Regions from separate parts of the Mesorhizobium sp. NBSH29 genome, predicted to be linked through region 2. Evidence: riboswitches for the same ligand, from Rfam matches in the RefSeq annotation. Region 2 holds a riboswitch; the other holds the start of a gene.
What was found. A riboswitch is a leader RNA that binds a small molecule or an ion and turns the genes downstream of it on or off. The one in region 2 is predicted to bind cobalamin.

Region 1: another riboswitch for cobalamin. It lies ahead of GA830_RS07760 (DUF1636 family protein); the one in region 2 lies ahead of bluB (5,6-dimethylbenzimidazole synthase).

What each region holds. Positions count from the first base shown of each region.
Region 1 is NZ_CP045492.1:1,549,333-1,552,734, forward strand. Features, by position in the region: gene cobU (bifunctional adenosylcobinamide kinase/adenosylcobinamide-phosphate guanylyltransferase) at 1-349, opposite strand, end outside; gene GA830_RS07750 (CbtA family protein) at 342-1,100, opposite strand; gene GA830_RS07755 (CbtB domain-containing protein) at 1,116-1,295, opposite strand; cobalamin riboswitch at 1,332-1,539, opposite strand; cobalamin riboswitch at 1,627-1,832, shown strand; gene GA830_RS07760 (DUF1636 family protein) at 1,979-2,344, shown strand; gene cobW (cobalamin biosynthesis protein CobW) at 2,341-3,378, shown strand; gene cobN (cobaltochelatase subunit CobN) at 3,399-3,402, shown strand, end outside.
Region 2 is NZ_CP045492.1:1,992,954-1,996,355, reverse strand. Features, by position in the region: gene GA830_RS09855 (DUF2277 domain-containing protein) at 1-20, opposite strand, end outside; gene GA830_RS09850 (exodeoxyribonuclease VII small subunit) at 65-316, opposite strand; gene GA830_RS09845 (histone deacetylase family protein) at 320-1,246, opposite strand; cobalamin riboswitch at 1,395-1,578, shown strand; gene bluB (5,6-dimethylbenzimidazole synthase) at 1,630-2,349, shown strand; gene ribB (3,4-dihydroxy-2-butanone-4-phosphate synthase) at 2,669-3,402, opposite strand, start outside.

The DNA.
Region 1 (3,402 bases), 440 kb from region 2:
GCGGTTGAGAAAGGACCGCAGCGAGCGCTGTGCATTCGGCTTCGATGTCGGCTTCGGCCAGCATCCGGTTGGTCAGCCACAGCGTCAGACAATCGAGCAGCAGCGGCTCGCCGTCTGGTAGTGTGGCAAGGGCGCCGGCAAGATCGTGCGGGGCGTTGATTGTCATCCAGCCCGCCCCGCGCCGCGCCTGATGCTGCACGATGCGCTCGGCCATTTCATCGTCAAACGCCTGCGCGGTAGCGATATAGGCCCAGGGAGCTGGAAGTTTGGTGACCTCCCGTTCGGCATGCGCGCTCTTGCCGGAGCGCGCACCGCCGAAAAGGAGCGTTAATCTCGCTTGATCAGGCAAGGCCGCGTTTCAGTACCGGCTCGCCCGCCACGGTAAAACGGGAGCGCAACAATCCGACGACAGCGCCCAAAACCATCCAGAACATCAGGTTTGTCAGCGTCGCCGCCACGACAAAGCGACGGAGCAGCTCAGCCGGAACAGCGGTGCCATGGCTCACTGGTTGCGGCGCGCCAATGATGTGCGGCGCTACGATCAACGCTACGCCGAGAAGCGCAAACGGCAATGAATTGCGGAAAGCAAGCAACGCCAGCCCCCCGGCAGTAGCCAACACCGTGCCAATCCACCATGCTTGGCGGATCGAAACATCGGCGGCAGGCATGCCCGGCAGTTCGGGCGGCAGGCCAAGGCCCGGCGCCAGCGTGAAGACAGCAAAGCCGGCGAACCCCCAGAAAAGCCCCTGACGCCAGGACAGAATACCGCCAAGCGCTTCCGATACTGCCACCAGAACCAGCGCAAAGCCGATTGCCGTCACGATGTTCGCAGCCGCTGTATAGGCAAAGCGCTCAAAACCGTCGGCAGGCTCCCACGCATCCTCGCCATGCGCGTGAGCTTCAACAACGGGCGTTGTAGCTGCTGCTCCGGCATTGGCCGCTTGCGTATCATGGTCATGGTTGGCAGGTGCTGCGTTTTCATACGTTTCCGCCGCCAAGATCAGCGGCACGGTGGCAAAAGTCTGCATGGCCGCCATGGCGATACCTGACAATAGCCCGGCGATCGCCGCGATGAACACGACGTTACGAAAAAGGGTCATGGATCAAGCTCCGGCTCAGTGGCAGGGAAAAGCCATCGAATGGCGGTAATCGTGCGCGGCGTTATGGGCGACTTCCATATGTGAGAAGCCGACAAAGCCGATAACGAAGAGCCCGAGCAGAGCCGAAAGGCCAAGCTGAAATGCGCGCGACGCCGAAGAAGCTGCGCTTGTGGTCGTGTGTGTTGCAGTGGTCAATTTCATATTCCTCTCGCCCTCCACCCGAGGGCCTTGGTTGCAGTCGTGTCGCCGGCAGGTCTCCTGGCTCGCGGGTCAATGCTCCTTCCCCGCCTTCCCGGACAATTGATCCAGTGGCATTTGGGGAGGAACTCGCCGCATACAGTTGCGGGGGCAGCCGCGGCATTGGATCGGCTCATCTGAGCTTTCCGTACCGCATTCCCTCTTTCGGTTCTTATCGAAAACCGACGACAGCGCGACTATAAACGAACTTCGCCGCCGGGCAACCGAATTTGCCGGCTGACTTTGGGCCAGAACGCGAAGCGCGTTGACATCATGTCAGCCACCCGCGTAATTTCCCCCTGCCGATGGTCCTTCTCCGGCAACGGAGAGGGTGAAAAGGGAATGTGGTGCCGGGCAGAAATGCCCCTAAACCACAGCTGTCCCCGCAACTGTAAGCGAAGAGCCTCTACCAAATGCCACTGGGCTATTGCCCGGGAAGGTGGGAGAAGGTGCCGACTCGCGAGCCAGGAGACCTGCCATCGAACACGAAACCGGATCCGGGCGGGGTGCCCTGGAACCCGGCTATGGAAACACCGCGCTGTTGAATGGCGCTGGTGGACCCTTTGCTGCACCCCACGAGATTTGAACCGGAGTGCAGTGTGGATATCAGTTCCAGTCCCGATGAACGCGAAGCCGAGACAATGGTCACGGTACTCATCTGCGAAAACTGCCGCGATGAAACGGGCTCAGATGCGCGTCCGCGCGCCGGAGAACATCTGGCCGAGGATGCCATTCGCGCGGCCTCGGGAACCAATGTCCGCATTGAGAAAGTGGAGTGTCTGGGCAATTGCAAACGCCGCCTCAGCGCAGCAATGGTGCGCCCGGGCAGCTGGAGCTATGTCTTTGGCGAACTCACCATCAACAGTGGCGCAGACCTCGTTGCGGGCGCTGAACTCTTTGCTGGATCGACCGATGGCCTCATTCCATGGCGTGGTCGCCCCGACAGCCTCAAACGCGGGCTGATATCCCGCATCCCGCCTCTTAATCCTCTGAAGGAATTAAAATGACTGCATCTTCACAGCGCGTTCCCTGCACCGTCATCACGGGCTTTCTCGGTGCCGGCAAGACGACGCTTTTACGCAATGTGCTGGAGAATGCCGGTGGTAAGCGCCTTGCAATCATCGTCAACGAGTTCGGCGATGTCGGGATTGATGGCGATATTCTGAAAGGTTGCGGCATTGACGCTTGCCCGGAGGAAAATGTCGTTGAACTGGCCAATGGTTGCATCTGCTGCACCGTGGCGGATGATTTCGTGCCCGCACTCGACAAGATTCTGGCGCTGGAGCCGCGCGTTGATCACATCCTCATTGAAACCTCAGGCCTGGCCTTGCCCAAACCGCTTGTTCAGGCATTCCAGTGGCCAACAGTCAAAAGCCGCGTCACCGTCGATGGGGTCATCGCTGTGGTCGATGGCCTGGCATTGGCGCAAGGCCGTGTGGCTCATGATATGGATGCCCTTCACGCGCAGCGGCAGGAAGACGACACGCTTGATCATGATGATCCGGTAGAGGAAGTCTTCGAAGACCAGATCGCGTGTGCCGATCTCATCATATTGTCCAAAAGCGATTTGATGGATGATGCCGGGCGCCAACGTGCCAATGCCATCATCTCGGCCCATATGGCGCGCGCAGTGAAAGTCGTCCCGGCAAGCCATGGCAAGGTAGATGCCTCGGTGCTTCTGGGTCTCGGCCTGGCAGTCGAAGACGACATCGAAAACCGCAAAACCCATCATGATGGCGCATTCGATCACGAACATGATGATTTCGACACCTTCGTCATAGAGCTTCCAGCAATCACCACACCGGCTGATCTGGCGGCGAGAGTGGCGCAAGCCGCTGAAGCGGAGAACGTGCTTCGCGTCAAAGGCTTCGTGGATGTAGCGGGCAAGCCCATGCGTCTTCTGGTGCAGGCAGTAGGCGCGCGTGTCAGCCATCATTTCGACCGCGCCTGGGCGCCCGGCGAAGAACGCAAAAGCCGTCTGGTCGTGATAGGGCTCAAAGGTCTCAATCGCCCGGCCATCGAAACCATTCTTGCTGGTTGAGCAGGAAAGGCTGATCCGCGGTGC
Region 2 (3,402 bases):
GGTTTGATGTTGCGGCACATGCGTTGGCTCCTGTGCTTGCCTCACGCCGATCAAAACGGTTGGGCTAAGCGCCGTCAAGCGGCTCGGTGCCGGTCGGCTTGCCGTCGCGCGAGAGGCGGATCTTTTCAACCTTGTCCTCAGCTGCCTTGAGCAGACGGTCGCAATGGGCCTTTAAAGCCTCACCCCGCTCATAGATGCGGATGGACTGGTCAAGTGGCACCTCGCCACGCTCGAGGTCGTCCACGATCGATTCCAACGCCTTAAGCGCCTGTTCGAAACTCATGGCCTGGATATCAGCGTTCAGTTCGGTGTCCATGGCCTATCCCTTCATCAATCTTTTTACGTGCGCACCGACCGAAAAGGAAAGGCCCTGCAGGTCGTAACCACCTTCAAGCAGGCTGACCAGCCGATTGCTGGAAAACCGCTCTGCACGGTCCATAAGTTTGCCTGTTGCCCAGTCGAAGTCTTCTTCTGTGAGATTTATCTCAGCTAGGGGGTCGCGGTGGTGGGCATCGAATCCCGCCGAAATGATAATCAGATCGGGGCGGAAATTGTCCAGCGCCGGGAGAATGCGCGAGAGAAATGCCTCTCGAAAAATATCGCTGCCAGTGCCGGCTGTCAGTGGCGCGTTGATAATGTTGCCAACGCCGGTTTCATGCTTTGCCCCAGTTCCCGGGAACAGTGGCATCTGATGCGTTGAGCAATAGAGAACGCTTGGGTCTTCGTAAAAAATGTCCTGCGTTCCATTACCATGGTGAACATCCCAATCAACGATCGCCACCTTTTCAGCGCCATGGCGGTTTTGTGCGTGGCGGGCGGCTATCGCGGCATGGTTGAAAAGACAAAATCCCATTGCCGTTTCTTTCTCGGCATGATGGCCTGGGGGTCGGGAAGCGACGAATACATTGTCTGCGACGCCCGCAAAGACATCATCCACAGCGGCGTTGGCTGCACCAATAGCGGTGAGCGTGGCGTCCCAGCTTTTGGGACTGACCGATGTGTCGCCGTCGATTGTTACGATGCCGTCGTCAGGGATCGCCTTGCGGATCTTTTCGGCGAACCTCTCCGGGTGGGCATAGAGGATTGTCGCCTCGTCGCCGAATGGCGCTACGATGCGATCCAGCGGAGAATAGATCTCGTCATCCAGCACGCGTTCTATGGCGCGCAACCTGTCGGGACGCTCCGGATGACCGATGGGCGTGAGATGTTCAAGAAAGATTGGATGGGAGTACAGCCTTGTAACCATGTCCCGATATAGGCGCCCGATGCCGATTTGGCCATGCGACAAGCCGCTGTTCAACAGGGTTTAGGCGCAGCCCCATACTTGGCAGGTCAAGCAGGAGCATTTGGATTGCGCCAACCGCAGCGGGAGGATGGCTATTGCGGCAAAAAACGATATGAACGGCGTGCTAGGTGCCCGCAGCCATGCGGGAGAATCGGGAACGCGGTTGAAATCCGTGGCGTGCCCAACGCTGTAAGGGGGATCGCGCCGGCATATGTCACTGTTCTACGGAACGGGAAGACGCCGGATGCGGGATGAACCCAAGCCAGAAGACCGGCCAGGCAAAAATGTGTCCGCTGCATGGTCAGGCAGGGACCCGTTTCGTTTGATCGCAAGGGGACAACGCGATGCCGGCAGATTTTATTCAACACTCGAAAGCTGCACCCTTCGGAACGACCGAGCGCGCGGCAGTCTATGAGGCTATTTTTACGCGTCGAGATGTTCGCAGCAATTTTCTTCCCGACCCGATTAGCGATGAAGTTCTGGCGAGGTTGCTGTCGGCCGCTCACCATGCGCCCTCGGTGGGATACATGCAGCCCTGGAATTTCATTGTAATCCGCGATGACGAGCGGCGGCGAGAAGTGCGCGATCTGTTTGTCGCCGCAAGGCAGAGCGAGAGCGAAGCAATCGAGCCCGATCGGCGCGATCTATATCGGCGCCTGAAACTGGAAGGCATTTGCGAGACACCCCTCAATTTGTGCATCACATGCGACCGCAGCCGCTCTGCCGACTCGCCGCTCGGGCGGTTTCACAACCCGCAGATGGATCTTTTCAGCACGGTCTGCGCGGTGCAGAATTTCTGGCTGGCGGCACGTGCCGAAGGCATTGGCGTCGGCTGGGTCAGCATTCTGGAGACTGAGGCGCTGAAACAGTTGCTTCACATCCCCGACCACGTGGTCCCCATCGCCTATCTCTGCGTGGGCCACGTTTCACAGTTTGCGCCAAAGCCTGATCTCGAGAACGCTCAGTGGGGTTCCCGTTTGCCACTGGCCGACCTCATTATGAGTGAAGTGTTTTCTGGATCTGGCGAAAAGGCTCTGAAAGCAGCTGCAGCAAGTAGCCGCTAAAATCGGAGTGAGCCAGTCTCACCCTCATCCACCGTTTGGAGCCGCAGGCCCTCAAGCAGAAATTTGAAGGTGATTGGCGTTCGGACTGATTGAACACCGTGTGTCGATGCTGTGATCCGGTTGATTACCAGTATAGGCATGGCGCTCGGCGCATTTATTTCCGGCTGGGTGGTCGATACTTTCGGCGCCCAGCACGGCTTCTGCGTCTCTGTCGCTTCCGGCGCACTGTCTCTTGTAACGGTGCTCCTGGCCCAGAGATTGCTATCGGTAGACCGCACTACATCTGGTGCAGCTCCTCAGCCCGCAGAGTAGAGCGTTCTTACAGGATTTCGGTCTTCGCGATGCGGATGCCGAACCCTTCCAGCCCAACATAATGGCGTTCGCGCGAAGCGATTAGGTTGATTGAGGAGATGCCAAGATCTTTCAGTATCTGGGCACCGAGACCTATCTCGCGCCACTCGCTCTCACGGCTTCTTGCTTCTTCATGGTCTTCACGATCACTGGGAGCTGGACGAGAGCGGCCTTGATGCGCCACGCCTACCGATCCTTCGCGCATGTAAACGATAACGCCCCGTTTGCCACCCATCGATTTCATGACCGATTGCAGTTGATCGGTGGTTCCAAACACATCCGATACGACATCTTCCGAATGGAGACGCACCGGCACGTCTTCACCATCCCGGATGTCGCCGAAGACGATGGCCAGATGATGCATCGTTTCCCACGGCAATGTGTAGGTGTAGGCCTTCGCCGGACCTCCCGGAGTTTCCATATCAAAGCATTCGATGCGCTGGATCAGCGTCTCCTGACGCTGGCGGTAAGCGATCAGATCGGCGACTGATACTTGTTTCAACCCGTGCTTTTCGGCGAATGACGTGACCTGAGGGCCACGCATGACCGAACCTTCATCATTGACGAGTTCGCAGATGACGCCAATCGGCGGCAGGCCGGCGAGTTTGCAAAGGTCGACGGCTGCCTCGGTATGCCCTGATCGCATCAACACGCCGCCTTCGCGCGCAACCAATGGGAATATATGCCCCGGACGAACGAAAT